One region of the Shewanella oneidensis MR-1 genome, then DNA from elsewhere that is predicted to be linked to it. Evidence: predicted binding sites of a transcription regulator. Region 1 holds the regulator's gene; the other holds the start of a gene.
What was found. The regulator sigma-54, encoded in region 1, starts transcription at its own class of promoters, with help from an activator protein. The targets are predictions, from matches to a motif close to GTTGGCACGNNNNTNGNNT.

Region 1 (7,467 bases):
CGTATATGACACGCTGACCACGGCGAAAGCCCAAATGACGGATCTCAACCAACGGCGTTTGTTCTTGAGTCATGTTTGATTCCGATATTTGAAAGAGGTGGCCTACGCTTCCAGCCTAGACCAATCGAAGAGCCGCAAATTGTACGTAATTGCGCTTTAACCTACAACAGAATCGACACTATCGTCCTGCGATACTTTCAATTTGCCTCATTTCCAGCGAGAATGCGCCCTAAGTTTCCGCTCAGTGAAGCTAAAGTGTTACTTAATGTTTTCGTCTATGTTGGTAGATAAGCAAAATTGTTTGCTTAACAGTCATAGCATAAGTGAATGTACACTGACATAACGCCAGTACAACTTAAGTCAAAAGCACTATCGAGTGCCGGCATTAAACGTCAAAGTGAGCATCAGAGTCGCCATGCTCAATATGGGCGGCAAAAGGGTAACACCAAAGACGATGATATTGCTCAAAGCATTCAAAGGCTAAACAAGTTAATCTGCCCTTTTGCTTTGGCAGCTTATGGGCACTGAGCTTTAACAATAAAATGCGACTCAGAGAAAGAAGCCGTTAATTTTATCATCTTTATCGCGTACCAAATTGTGCTATTCCAATCCCAGACGGGGCGACAAAGACAATGCAAGAAGAGAGATAGACATGGTAGACCAATCACAATTGCGCCAATGGGGCTGTAAAGTCATCGATATTGAAAAATCGGCCCTCGACAACCTTTATCAGTACGTCGATTCCGCTGAATTCGCCCAAGCCTGTGAATTAATTCTCAACTGTAGCGGCAAAGTCATCGTGATGGGGATGGGGAAATCCGGCCATATTGGCAATAAAATCTCAGCCACCCTCGCCAGTACAGGCACTCCGGCCTTCTTTGTGCATCCAGGCGAAGCCAGCCATGGCGACTTAGGCGTACTCTCTGACAACGATATTATTCTCGCCATTTCGAACTCGGGCGAATCAAGTGAAATCCTCGCACTGATGCCCGTTATCCAGCGTAAAGCCATTCCGGTGATAGCCATGACGGGCAAACCTGAGTCCACTATGGCACGTTTGGCCAAAATTCATTTATGCATTGAAGTACCAGAAGAAGCCTGCCCGCTCGGGCTCGCCCCCACGTCAAGCACCACCGCAACCTTAGTGATGGGTGATGCGATGGCGATTGCACTGCTGCAAGCTAAAGGCTTCACCCGAGACGATTTCGCTATGTCTCACCCAGGCGGCGCCTTGGGTCGTAAACTACTGTTAAAAGTCAGTAATGTGATGCACTGCGGCGATGACTTACCGCTGGTCAAACACGATATCTGCATTACCGATGCCCTGTATGAAATCTCCAAAAAAGGCCTCGGCATGACCGCGATTATCGATGAGCAAAACAAACTCGTGGGTATTTTTACCGATGGCGACTTACGCCGCGTCATCGATGCCCAAGTCAACCTGCGCACCACACCGATCGCCGATGTGATGACGCGAAACTGTGTCACTATTACTGAAAACGTATTAGCAGCGCAGGCGCTGCAAGTGATGGACTCTAGAAATATCAACGGCCTAATAGTGATAGATAAAGAAAATCATCCTGTCGGCGCACTCAATATGCTCGATATGGTTAAAGCGGGAGTCATTTAATGCCACAGCAAGGATTTTACGGCCCCGTCAGCGACGATGTGTGGCAACGTGCCCAAAAAATTAAACTGCTGATCTGCGATGTGGATGGAGTATTCTCTGACGGCCGCATTTATTTGAGCAACTCGGGTGAAGAATTAAAAGCCTTCCACACCCGCGATGGTTATGGTGTACGTTCACTATTGACCAGCGGTTTTCATCTTGCCGTGATTACTGGCCGCCAATCAAGAATTGTTGAAAACCGCATGACTGCCCTTGGGGTCACCCATATTTATCAGGGCGTGGATAATAAATTTGTTCCCTATGAAGAACTGCTATCGATCTACAATGTCACCGCGGAAGAAGTCGCCTATATCGGTGACGATATTGTTGATCTGCCGGTGATGAATGTGGTCGGCCTAGCCGTCTGCGTCGCCGATGGTCATCCCTATGTACGCCAACATGCCCATTTTGTAACTCAGTTAAATGGCGGCCATGGCGCGCTCAGGGAGCTGACGGATCTGCTATTACTGAGTCAAAACAAATTCACCTCAGCCCATGGGATGAGCATATGAGTCGTGTGACCCTCGCCATTATCGCCTTTTTTGGTACTGCGCTGGTGCTGTATTGGCAAGTGCAGCAAAAACGCGGTGGCGATACGGATGACAGCTTGAACAACTCTGACAGACCCGATTACATTATCGAAGATCTGCGCAGTATCGAGTTTAACGAGCAAGGGCAAGTCAATAGTCGGGTGACGGCAAAGCACATGGAACACTATGAGCTGAAAAATCAAACCGACTTTACTCAACCAGTCTATCTTGTCTATCCCGACCAAGGTAAAGCAAAATGGCAGATCCGAGCAGATCTTGGTCGGCTCAACAAAGAAACTGGCAAGGTTGTATTAGAAAATAATGTTATTATCGATGCCATCAACCCAGGTGAACCGATACAAACCTTGTCCACCAGTTTTTTAGAACTCGATCTCAACACTATGATAATGACCTCTGACCGCATCATTTACGTCACAGGGAAAGATTTTAATATTCAAGGGCAAGGCCTTTATGCCGACCTTAACGCGCAGGAAGTGCAATTGACCAGTCAGGTAGTAGGAACCTATGAAGCAAAATAACATATTACTTGCCAGCCTAATGCTCATGACAAGCATGAGCACCTTCGCCAAAGTCGGTGACTTACAGCAAGAAGTTAAGATTAAAGCGGTCAGCCAAACTGCTGATATTAAAAACAATCAGATCATTTTCTTCGGCCCAGTTGAAGTCGTACAAGGTTCAATCAAAATCAATGCGGATCAACTCCGTGCATTTTCAGCCGAAGGCGAAAACAGCAAGATTCTAGTGGCGACAGGTAATCCAGCAACCTATAGCCAGATCCTCGACGATGGCCGCCCAGCATCTGCTAGCGCCAAAGAAATTCGCTATGAAATGGCCACGAGGACCTTGACGCTAACAGGCACCGCCACCCTTGACCAAGCGGGTAGCCAAGTCACAGGCAATCTAATTCGTTACAATATCATTCAGCAAAAACTGATCGCCGAAAGTACCGGCAATGGTGACGATCGTGTGATTACCATTATTCAACCTGATAACTATCAGGAAGAACTGAAAAACGCACCTGCGGATAAACCTGTGAAAAAACAGGACTCTAAATGACCCAAATCACCTTAAAAGCACAGAATCTGGCCAAGAGTTATAAAAGCCGTCAGGTTGTTAAAGATGTCAGCCTCACGGTTAAAACGGGTCAAGTTGTTGGCCTGCTTGGCCCAAACGGCGCAGGTAAAACTACCACCTTTTACATGGTAGTGGGCTTAGTAAAAAGCGATAAAGGTCATATCTTTATCGACGATGATGATTTAACTGCCGACCCTATGCATCTGCGTGCTCGCAAAGGTATTGGTTACCTGCCACAGGAAGCCAGTATCTTTCGCAAATTAACCGTGCACGACAATATCATGGCGGTACTGCAAACCCGTAAAGAACTCAATAGCGACCAGCGCGAAGAAGCACTAGAGCAGCTATTAGAAGAGTTCCATATCACCCATATTCGTGACAGCCAAGGCATGTCCTTATCGGGCGGCGAACGTCGTCGTGTCGAAATTGCCCGCGCATTAGCGGCTAACCCAAAGTTTATTTTGCTCGATGAACCCTTTGCGGGCGTTGATCCAATCTCGGTTATCGATATCAAGAAAATTATCGAGCAACTCAAAAGTCGAGGTCTTGGAGTATTGATTACTGACCACAATGTGCGCGAGACCTTAGATGTCTGTGAACATGCTTACATTGTCAGTCACGGCAGTCTTATCGCCGAAGGAACTCCTGCAGAGATCTTAGACAATCAGCAAGTTAGGGCTGTGTACTTAGGTGAACAATTCAGGCTATAGTTACTAAAACTGAGCTAATCAGCCTTGAATTTGGCAGCGCAAAGCGCCATCAGTATGATATCAAGCGACCTAAACTCACAATAATAACGTAGGGATCAGCGGTAACATGAAAGCGTCACTCCAGCTCAAACTGGGTCAACAGTTAACCATGACGCCACAACTACAGCAGGCCATTCGTCTGTTGCAATTGTCGTCATTAGAACTGCAGCAAGAGATCCAGCAAGCCTTAGACTCTAATCCTCTTCTCGAGCTGGAAGAGGAGCAATTCGATGCGCCTAGCGAACGTAAACAAGATCTCGCTGATACCGATTTTAGTGAAACCAGCGCCCAGCCACAGGAGCAAGACAACTCCACCGTGGATATTGCCGAGTCACTGACCAAAGAATCCCTGCCCGAAGAGCTCCCCATGGACACCACTTGGGATGAAGTCTTTACCGCATCGCCCAATTCTGGCTCGGGCGCTAGCCGTGAAGATGATATGCCGTTCCAAGGGGAAACCAGCGAGGGGCTATACGAACATTTAGAATGGCAAAAAAACCTCACACCATTCTCAGAAACTGACTTAGCCATAGCCACTGCCATTATTGATGCCATAGATGATCAAGGCTATCTCACTCAAAGCACTGAAGATATTCTCGAAGCCATGGGCAACCCCGAGATAGAACTGGATGAAGTTGAAGCGGTACTTAAACGTATTCAACACTTCGATCCCGTTGGCGTTGCGGCAAGGGATTTAAGCGAATGTTTACTGATCCAGCTATCCCATTTTTCTCCTGATACTCCGCATCTCGAAAATGCCCGCATGTTGATCAAAGATCATCTTGATCTGATCGCTGCCCGCGACTTTAGACTGTTAATGCGTAAGACCAAACTCAAAGAAGACGAGTTAAGGGATAGCATTGCGCTTATCCAAACCTTGAATCCTCGTCCTGGCTTACTCATCACTGCAGTCGATGAAGAATATGTGGTCCCAGATGTCTCAGTTTCGAAAAAAAATGGCCGCTGGGTCGTTGAGCTTAACCCCGATTGCATGCCCAAAATCAATGTCAATCAGCAATATGCAGCAATGGCTCGTAGTTCAAAAAATCAAGCAGACAGCCAATTTATTCGTGGCCATTTGCAGGAAGCCAAATGGTTTATCAAAAGCCTTGAAAGCCGCAACGAAACACTGCTCAAGGTGGCAAACTGCATAGTGCAATACCAACAAGGTTTCTTCGAATACGGTGAAGAAGCCATGAAACCCATGGTCCTAAACGATATCGCCGAAGCGGTAGAAATGCATGAGTCCACCATTTCACGGGTGACCACTCAAAAATACATGCATACCCCAAAAGGACTTTTTGAACTAAAATACTTCTTCTCAAGCCACGTCGGGACAGATGATGGCGGTGAGTGCTCATCCACGGCAATCAGGGCTTTCATTAAGAAACTGGTTGCAGCGGAAAACCAGAAAAAACCATTGAGCGACAGCAAGATGGCTCAACTTCTGGCAGAACAGGGAATTAACGTTGCGCGCAGAACCATTGCGAAGTATCGAGAAGCGATGCTTATTCCCCCTTCCAATCAGCGTAAAAGTTTATAGCCTATTATGGATATCGGAGGACGTTTCTATGCAAATACACCTAAGTGGACACCATATCGAGATTACTGAATCGTTACGGGCATATGTTGAGGAAAAGTTTTCAAAACTTGAACGTCATTTCGAACAGATCAATAATGTGCACGTTGTGCTCAATGTTGAAAAAATGCAACAAATTGCCGAAGCGAGAATCAACCTCACCGGTGGTGAAGTCTTCGCGACTTCAGAGCATGCAGATATGTATGCTGCCATAGACGTCCTGATTGATAAACTTGATCGTCAGGTTATTAAACACAAAGAGAAGTTAACAAAACACTAGCAATGGAACTTCGTACCATACTGCGGCCGGAGTGCACAACCTGCGCCACTCCAGGCAGTAAGAAAAAGGTACTGGAACTTATCAGCGACTTAGCCGCTGCCCAGTACCCCACCCTATCATCTCAAGCGATCTTCGAAAGCCTTGTGGCGCGCGAAAAGATGGGTAGCACAGGTATAGGTAACGGTATCGCCATTCCACATGGTCGATTAACCGATATAACACAACCCATAGCGATATTGATAAAATGTGAGGAGCCGATAGCCTTTGATGCTATCGATAAACAACCTGTCGATATTTTATTTGCGCTACTCGTGCCTGCCAATCAATGTCAGCAGCACTTAAGCACCTTGTCCTGCATGGCTGAAAAGCTGAGCGACAAGCAAGTATTGAAACAATTGCGTAAGACGCATGATGAAACGGAACTCTATCAGGTAATCATTGGATGAAACTGGTCATAGTGTCAGGGCGTTCAGGCTCAGGCAAATCGGTCGCACTTAGAGTGCTTGAAGATCTCGGCTACTATTGTGTCGATAATTTGCCTTTGCCGTTAATCGGCAGTTTGCTTGAACAGCTCAAAGGCAGTAACGATCTCGTCGCCATCAGTGTCGACGTGCGTAACCTGCCGGAGCAAGACAAAGTCCTGGTCAAACAGCTTGCAAGCCTACCTGAGGGCACTGAGCTCACTAGCTTTTTTCTAAATTCCAGCGATAAAGTCCTGCTCAAGCGCTATAGCGAAACCCGCCGTTTACATCCCTTGTCTAAGAGTCGTGTTTCACTGCAAGAAGCCATTAAACTCGAAGGCAAGCTGCTAGAGCCGCTGTCACAACAAATGGATCACTACATAGATACCTCCAATCTAAATATCTATGAACTCAGTGACCAAGTGCGGCAAATTCTGCTTGGCAGTGTCGATAAGGAACTAGTGATCAACTTCGAGTCCTTCGGTTTTAAGCATGGTATGCCGACCGAAGCTGACTTTATGTTTGATGTGCGCTTTTTGCCAAATCCGCACTGGGAGCCAGAGCTGCGACCACTTACCGGTTTAGATGAACCCGTTGCCGAGTTTTTAAATCGCCAGCCACTGGTGAATAAGTTCATCTGGCAAATTGAGAATCTACTCGAAACCTGGTTGCCCCATTTAGAGCGCAATAATCGTAGCTATCTCACGATTGCGATTGGTTGCACGGGTGGCCAACATCGCTCCGTTTATGTCGCCGAGCAACTGGCAAAGCGTTTTAGTAATGGCAAGCACAAAGTCAATGCACGCCATCGAGAGTTGAGCCATGCCAAAGCTTGAACGCCAAGTCACCATTTGCAATAAACTCGGCTTGCATGCCCGCGCCGCCACAAAGCTCGTGGTGCTTGCTTCTGAGTTTGATGCCAGCATTACCCTGATCCAAGGTGAAAAACAGGCCTCTGCCGCCAGTGTATTAGGGCTATTAATGCTTGAGACGGGTATGGGTAAAACCATCACCTTGATTGCCGAAGGCCCGGATGCAGAACCCGCCCTCAATGCCATTTGCGCACTGATAGACGCTAAGTTCGACGAAGCCAGCTAACTAAGG
Region 2 (7,467 bases), 2.4 Mb from region 1:
GCAAAACTATCATCAGTCTTACCTATCAACTTTAGGCGAATTACCACGATATTACCCGCGAGGTGAGTCATCTTTGTGTATTCAAGGAGAGTTTGTTGAAGCGTCAACTGAGGCGGTGGGTTGGCTACCAGTTAAGCGTGAACAGCCCGGCAGCTTTACTAACGTTGAGCATGCATTGGAGCTTAAGTTGTGGCCCGATATCCATAGCTTCTATGGTCAGTATTTTGCCGCGCCAGTGCTCTTTGACTCAACTTGGGGCACGGGAGAATTATTACAGGTATGGAATGAGGCGGATTTTGATGCCCTACAGCAAAATATCATTGGGCATTTGATGATGAAGCAAAAGCTCAAGCAACCGCCCACCTGGTTTATTGGTTTGCTTGATGAAGGCGATAAGATGCTGACGGTTGATAACGCCGATGGCAGTGTGTGGATTGAAATTCCTGGCGAGCTTCCCTCAGTGCAATTAGCAACCAGTTTAGCGGAATTTATTGCGGCCTTATCGCCACGTATTGCTCCACCGGTGAAACACGAGGAACTCCCCATGCCTGCACAGGATCATCCGGGGATTTTTGCCAGCTTTAAACGAATGTGGCACAACTTAACGGGTAAGCGCTAAGCGCGGTGAGTCTCTTACAAAGTGTTCCGCAAACTCGACATCACGCATTTGTACGGCCGAGTTTGCTATTCAAAACGGGATGGTTATTGATGATCCCAAGACAAGTTCGATACGATGCGGCAAGGTTCGCAGCGAAAGTGGAACATATCTAATAAAGGTTCGTCGAGTTTCCAGGCGTGACTGCCACAACGCGGGCAGGGGCGAGCTAGTTCAGATGCCAGATCTTGGCCACCTACCCGATACAAATAATAGTAAGTGGGGATGTGGGTGAGGTACTCAATTCGGCCGCGTAGGTCCCAGCCTCTTCTAAACAAATCACTAGTTGGACTGGATAATTCTTCTAGCGCGGCAAATTCTGCTTTAGTGGCCGCGGCCATTTGCAATTCATCACAGGCCTGCCATTCGCTCTGCCAGCGGATTATACGCTTATGATCACCATTAAAAGTGGCTGGGATCTGATACAGCGGAATGGGTAAGAGGTTATCACCACTTCGCAGTGGTGAGCACATGTGCACATAGCTGGTATAGAGTAACTGCCAACTAGGTGGCTCAGTGTTACTGACCTCAGAATTAATGTCCTGACCGATAAACTTTTCACGCGGCGCTAAAAGCTTAGCATCGGTTAATTCTGCCAGAGCCTTTTTTACCCAAGGGCTGTGATAGCGATGTGTCAGACTGTTTTTTTCTGGCGTAAGCAGGCGTACGCGAAATTCGCCATCATTAAAGGCGACAGCAAATTCGCGACCTAACACTTGGCCATTGGCGCGGTATGCTTCCAGTAATTGATTGATCGCCCTCTCTGCCGCGCTAATGGTGGTATCGGCAAAGCATTCAAAGCGCAGTTCGGTGACAAACATTAAACGGATTTTCCTTGGAGTTCGAGTTGATTAACGCGCTGTTTTAGCTCGATAAGTTCATTTGTAAGCTGCATGATTTCCGTATTTTTTAAGGCGATGGCTTGCTCAAATCCCTTTTGCAGCTCTGTTAACTGTGCCGCAAGTGTTGTGACAGAAAGCGGGACTGGTTCTGTCGGTTTTTGCTCTTCAACCTCGGGTATTGACAGTGCTGCTAAGCGCTCCCGCTCTGCTTTAGGCATAGATTTAAACTGTTGTAACCCCTGGATTAATATAGGCATAGGGAACTTATTACCTAGACGGCTTTTAATCAGGGCAAGACTTGGCGCTTTACCGCTTGCGTCGAGTGCACATGCTGCCGCTAACACTTGGTCAATCGGACTCATAATAAGTGAAATTCCTTATTTTATATTGTGTTTTTTACTAACTTACCTGTGGCGTGGTTATTTTAGTTATTATAAATCAATGGATTGATGTTTGGCATTGATTTTGCTTTTTTAAGCATTTTTATAACAAATACACAGGAAGTCAAAATATGAACGCAAAAATTAATCGCAACCTTATCGCGGTCGCTTTTTTAGGGTTAGCAAGCTTAGGTCTTAGTGGTTGTGTGGTCAATGTTGGCGATGGTGAATCGGGTTGGGATCGCTCTGAGTCTTGGGAAAAAGTGCAGGATAAAAATCGCTCCAATCTGGCCAAGCTAAGCCTTGGTATGAGTAAAGACCAAGTGATGACGCTAATGGGAGCCTCAGACTTGAGCGAGTCCTATTTGCAGCAAAGCGCTGGGCAAGCCGATAAAGAAGTATTGGTGCTGTTTTATCGTACTCAACGTTCCCATAGCGATGGCAAAACCACTAAGGATGAATGCACGCCAGTTGTGCTGAGTAATCATGTTTTAATGGGGTGGGGTGATACAGCGTATAACAAGATTTAACCACGACTAAGACTGCTCCTCAAAGACACTGAAAGCCCTAAAAATTAGGGCTTTCTTAACTGGGTATCAAGCTGTTCAATCAGTTCGGTCCACTGTGCGTCAGCTTCTAACGCTTCGGTGAGAAAACTCTTTTGCGCTTGTGTCCAAAAAGGTGCTTCAATGAAGTGTATTTGTGATGTCAGCTTGTGGGTCGCCATAAATTGCGCAATGGCATTGGGTTGGCCCTCTAATCCTAGCTGTTCAAATAGATGACTTAAATCGACTGGTGTTGTATCCATTCTATCTCTCCCTCCCAAGGTTAGCCTGTTATCTAGGTTATGCCTCTGTGTGAAAGATGCAATCAATGATTAAAATTTGCACTTTTTTGTTTCCTTGATACATTGATAAAGACTCATAAGAGTGTGAGCTAAATCAAGGAATTCTAATAATGGACAATAATACCTTGGATGAGTATCGTGCAGTTTATCTCACCGCAGAAGATTTACGCTTGGCCGCTTCAATTCTCTACAATGCGTATCATGATGATCCCTTTTTTGTTGATACCTTATCCTCCTCAGACAAATTTGCCTACGAACAAAAATTGCGTGCCGCGATTCGCGAAGAGCTCAATACCCTATGGCAGCAAAAGCAAGCCTTAATTGGACTTTTCGACGGTGCGCATTTAATGGGCGTTGCTTGCGTGGTTACCCAAAAAGTGCCACTCGGAGAAGGTCGCTATTGGCACTGGCGGCTCAAAATGTTACTTGGCACTGGTTGGCAATCTACTCAGGCCATGATGAAAAAAGAATCAACCATTTTGGAGTTGTTACCCAGCCAGCGTTGTGGGATTTTGCAATTTATTGCTTTAGCACCTAACGAACAAGGTAAAGGACTGGGTCATCAACTCGTTCAAGCTGTGGTGAGTTGGTGCGATGAGCAGCCAAATCTTGAAGGTATTGGAGTGTTCACCACGCAGGAAGCCCATACGCATTTATTTAAGCAACATGACTTTGTCTCCTTGGGAGAATTGGTCATTGGTAGTGTGACTGGGCAACTACTTTTTTATACAGGTCAACAAGATGAATGAACGTTATCGCTCTTTCGCTGAGTTTTATCCTTTCTATCTCTCCCAGCATCAAGACAGGCGTTGTCGGCGGCTGCATTTTATTGGGAGTATGATTGTGCTGGCATTATTGGGAGCTGCGTTGATCACGACCCACTGGTGGTTACTGGTACTGATCCCGCTAGTGGGATACGGACTTGCCTGGGTTGGCCATTTTGTCTTTGAACGAAATCGACCTGCGACATTTCAATATCCGCTATACAGTTTGATGGGAGATTGGGTGATGTTCGCCCAAATACTCTTGGGTAAAATAAAGTACTGAATTTTTACCTATCAGTGAGAAGCTGAGTCGGGTGTGAGAGATCGCTTACAAAGCCTGTAAGATAAAATGTTTTCTTGTTGATTGTTTTATAAACCATATTTTTAAAAATAATTAAATTTCAATATCTTGAATTGTATCTCGCTTAGGTTGGATGAAATTTGAGCCAATCGTTGTTCTTATGATGGAACAAAAAAGGCGGGATTCACGTAGAATTCATTCATCACCAAAATAAATGGATAGCACGGATAGCAATACAGGTGAAATGGACGCAAGAAGCAACGAATTTAGGTTCTTGGATTTGAGCCTCTGACGGTAGGGAAACTGTCATCAACCTAGGATTGGTTAAGGAAAAGCAGGTCTGCTTTCTCATGGATGATACAGGATACAATGCTTGTTAGGACGACAGGTTTAAGGATGATAAAGGACAAGCTTAAGGATTAAGCATGACTCGGTGCAGGATGTGTCGAGTAAAGGGATAAGTATAAGGGTGAACAGCTTGTACTCGTCTATGGAAGGTATTGAGCAGGATGCGTTGTGGAATGAGTCATAGGATGTGACTGGAGCCGAAATAGGATTTTCGGATCAAGGGATTGAGTGTCATGGTAAAACCATCACACAGGGAAGATAAAGGATGCAGGGATGGTAGGACGCACGCATACGCATGGATGGTGCAGGGAGCACGAATAAGCAGGATGGCTTACAGAGGATAAATGGGGCGCACATAGTGCGCCGGTAGTGTTCATAATTCTGTGTCATTTCAGTAAAATATTCAAAAACAGGAATGACACATGACCCAACCTTTTAACTTCGAACAAGCCCTTAAAGATCTGCAATCAGGTAAAAGCCTCACAGGTAAAGACAGCATTCTTGGCCCACTGATCAAGCAACTCACTGAAGCGGCTCTCCAGGCTGAGCTTGAGCAGCATTTAGCGCATGATCCTCAGCCTAATCGTAAAAATGGCAAAACCCCTAAGACCATTAAGCATCCGTCCGGTAACTTTGAGTTAGACGCGCCTAGAGACCGCAATGGCACCTTTGAGCCTCAGTTGATTAAGAAAAATCAAACTACACTAACCGATGAAATCGAACGTAAAGTGTTATCGATGTTCAGTATAGGTATGAGCTATCGCGATATTAATCAACATGTTGAAGATATGTATGGGCTCAATGTGTCTAACGCAACAGTCAGTGCTATCACTGACAAACTCATCCCCGAACTTAAAGCGTGGCAGCAGCGCCCATTAGATAGCCATTATCCTATCGTTTGGCTTGATGCGATACATTATAAAGTCAAAGAGGATGGGCGTTACGTCAGTAAAGCCGTTTACACATTGTTAGCGCTTAATATGAAAGGAAAAAAGGAAATTTTAGGGCTTCACTTATCCGAAAATGAAGGCGCTAATTACTGGCTATCCGTACTGACCGATCTTAATAATCGTGGTGTAAAAGATATTCTTATCGCCTGTGTTGACGGCTTGACCGGTTTCCCTGAGGCCATAGCCAGTATCTTTCCTCATACGGAAACACAGCTATGCGTTATCCACCAGATCCGTAACTCAATGAAGTATGTCGCCTCAAAAAATCAGAAAGCGTTTATGGCTGATTTAAAGCCTGTGTATCGAGCCGTGAGTAAAGAAGCCGCAGAGATGGCATTGGACGAACTGGAGGCCAAATGGGGTGATGCTTATCCGTTGGTAATCAACTCTTGGCGTCGCAAATGGCATAATTTGTCTCATTATTTTAAGTACCCAGAACATATCAGGAAAGTGATTTACACGACCAATGCAGTTGAGGCTGTACATCGCCAATTTAGAAAGCTCACCAAAACCAAAGGTGCTTTTCCTAATGAAAATAGCTTGTTGAAGCTACTTTACGCAGGCATATTAAACGCCTCAGATAAATGGACCATGCCAATCCACAATTGGAGCCTTTGTTTATCTCAGTTAGCGATTTATTTTGAAGGACGTTTAGATAGCGTGCTAGAAATTTAAAAATTAGCCTGACACAGAATTTTGAACGCCCTCAGTGCGCCCTTTCTTTTTGTTTTTTTGAAGCTGTAGTTTCTATCCCCACATTTTCGGAATGTTCGAGTGTGAATACGCTCTATCTCCCATTGTAATGTACATAAATATCGAAATATCGAAATATCGACCCGCTTATACATTGGAAAATAGCGTTCTTGCATTGCTCGACTTTAGTGGTTGATATAAACCAAAGCGTAAATAGCTTTGGCTAGGGCGTGTTGACGTTTCGAAATTAGATTTTGAACCTTCTGGTAGCGTTTGGCTTGGCGTTTCTGCTGCGTTATCGTCCGTTTATGTAGAATAACTATACCGCACGGACTTTGCCTTGCATAAACGCCAGTCAAATTGCTGCAATCCCTAGTGTGTGAAGGCCTTTTATCAAAGAACAGAAATGGCCTTGTACTAAAGTACGTCATTACGCTATTAACATTGGTCACGGGATCTACAATTTTGTATGTTTATAAGGTTTTGATGTTTTGTGTCAAAATGTCTACTTTTATCATTTTAATAACTGTGAAATAAATGGTGTTGCGGATTATTACTCTTTTATGCGGTGACTTTTGACCGTGTTTAATCTGAGGTGTTCTTTGCAAGCAAGCCAAATTCCTTAAGAGGATTAAAATTGCTAATTTCTTTGTGAGATATGTCTCACAAGCATGTAAGTAATTTGTAAGTTTTTTGACTGGCAAAAACCGTCACATATTCATTAAATATCTCTTAATCAATATGTTAAGTTATGATTTTGAATTGTGCCGTTAATATTGCAATGGAACTTTTTATTTTGAATAGCACAAGTCTTATCATGCCTGTCGTAGACTTCACCTGTAGACGGAACTACAGATAACAGGATGTTAGCGGTCAGGATGACTGAGCAGTGTTTAGTGGATAAACACTTAAGGAGTAGTAAGGAGAGACTTTCAGGATGAAAGCGATACGAACCACGGAGGGATAGACTATCACGGATAGATAGCCTAATTGCACAGGATTGCAATGGCACAAGGAGTGCAGCAGAAAGGACGCAATTGAACCTATTTCACGGATGATGTTGGAACCGCTCAGGAAAGAGCAAGCTTGGTATAAGGAACGCCAAGAGATAGGGAAGTACTTTGAGTACATGGAGATATCATGGATTGAACAGGGATGAAGCAGGATGCAAGTTGACGCATGGATGGTGCAGGGAGCACAACGATAGCGGGATAGCTTAACAAAGAACAGAAGGGCGTGGTCTTCGGACCACGCCCTTTCTTCTATGGATGATTAAATGTATGGGGAATTTAACTTCGGTAGTCGTAACTGCATGTTATCTAAAATAAGACACTACTAATGGCATTTACCTGAGCTACAACTACTTTGACTTCCACAGCCACCAAATTTACCTTTTGCCGTAGGTGCTTCTTGCCATTCGGGTTCAGGGAAGATAGGCCATTCAATCTTTTGAATTTTTTTACCTAGCATCCAGATATGACCACGATACTGATTGATACCATCGGTACTGAACTCAAATAGATATTTTGCCTTCCAACAGATCCCCGTGGTGCCGCCAACGCTTGGACGAGCGGTTTCCATTGCGATGGCTAATAGCTGTACTTTTTGTCTACAGCACTCTTTTTCTGCAAAAACACGGCTTAATTCTGCCATTTGACGAAGTTGCCAAAAGAAAGCGGCAACGATA

Region 2: SO_RS07445 (DUF3192 domain-containing protein) is a predicted target of sigma-54. The motif match lies at 1,950-1,968, and genes of this name have one in related genera.

Annotation. Positions count from the first base shown of each region.
Region 1 covers NC_004347.2:4,098,003-4,105,469, forward strand. Annotated here, with positions in the region: gene mlaF (phospholipid ABC transporter ATP-binding protein MlaF) at 1-73, opposite strand, end outside; gene SO_RS18410 (hypothetical protein) at 328-528, shown strand; gene SO_RS18415 (KpsF/GutQ family sugar-phosphate isomerase) at 653-1,630, shown strand; gene kdsC (3-deoxy-manno-octulosonate-8-phosphatase KdsC) at 1,630-2,181, shown strand; gene lptC (LPS export ABC transporter periplasmic protein LptC) at 2,178-2,738, shown strand; gene lptA (lipopolysaccharide transport periplasmic protein LptA) at 2,725-3,276, shown strand; gene lptB (LPS export ABC transporter ATP-binding protein) at 3,273-4,004, shown strand; gene SO_RS18440 (RNA polymerase factor sigma-54) at 4,111-5,586, shown strand; gene hpf (ribosome hibernation promoting factor) at 5,615-5,902, shown strand; gene ptsN (PTS IIA-like nitrogen regulatory protein PtsN) at 5,905-6,348, shown strand; gene rapZ (RNase adapter RapZ) at 6,345-7,199, shown strand; gene SO_RS18460 (HPr family phosphocarrier protein) at 7,186-7,461, shown strand.
Region 2 covers NC_004347.2:1,693,516-1,700,982, forward strand. Annotated here, with positions in the region: gene syd (SecY-interacting protein) at 1-619, shown strand, start outside; gene SO_RS07435 (Zn-ribbon-containing protein) at 703-1,476, opposite strand; gene SO_RS07440 (hypothetical protein) at 1,476-1,859, opposite strand; gene SO_RS07445 (DUF3192 domain-containing protein) at 2,009-2,407, shown strand; gene SO_RS07450 (DUF2789 domain-containing protein) at 2,452-2,685, opposite strand; gene SO_RS07455 (GNAT family N-acetyltransferase) at 2,835-3,473, shown strand; gene SO_RS07460 (Mpo1-like protein) at 3,466-3,771, shown strand; gene SO_RS07465 (IS256-like element ISSod4 family transposase) at 4,560-5,762, shown strand; gene SO_RS07470 (DUF3301 domain-containing protein) at 7,116-7,467, opposite strand, start outside.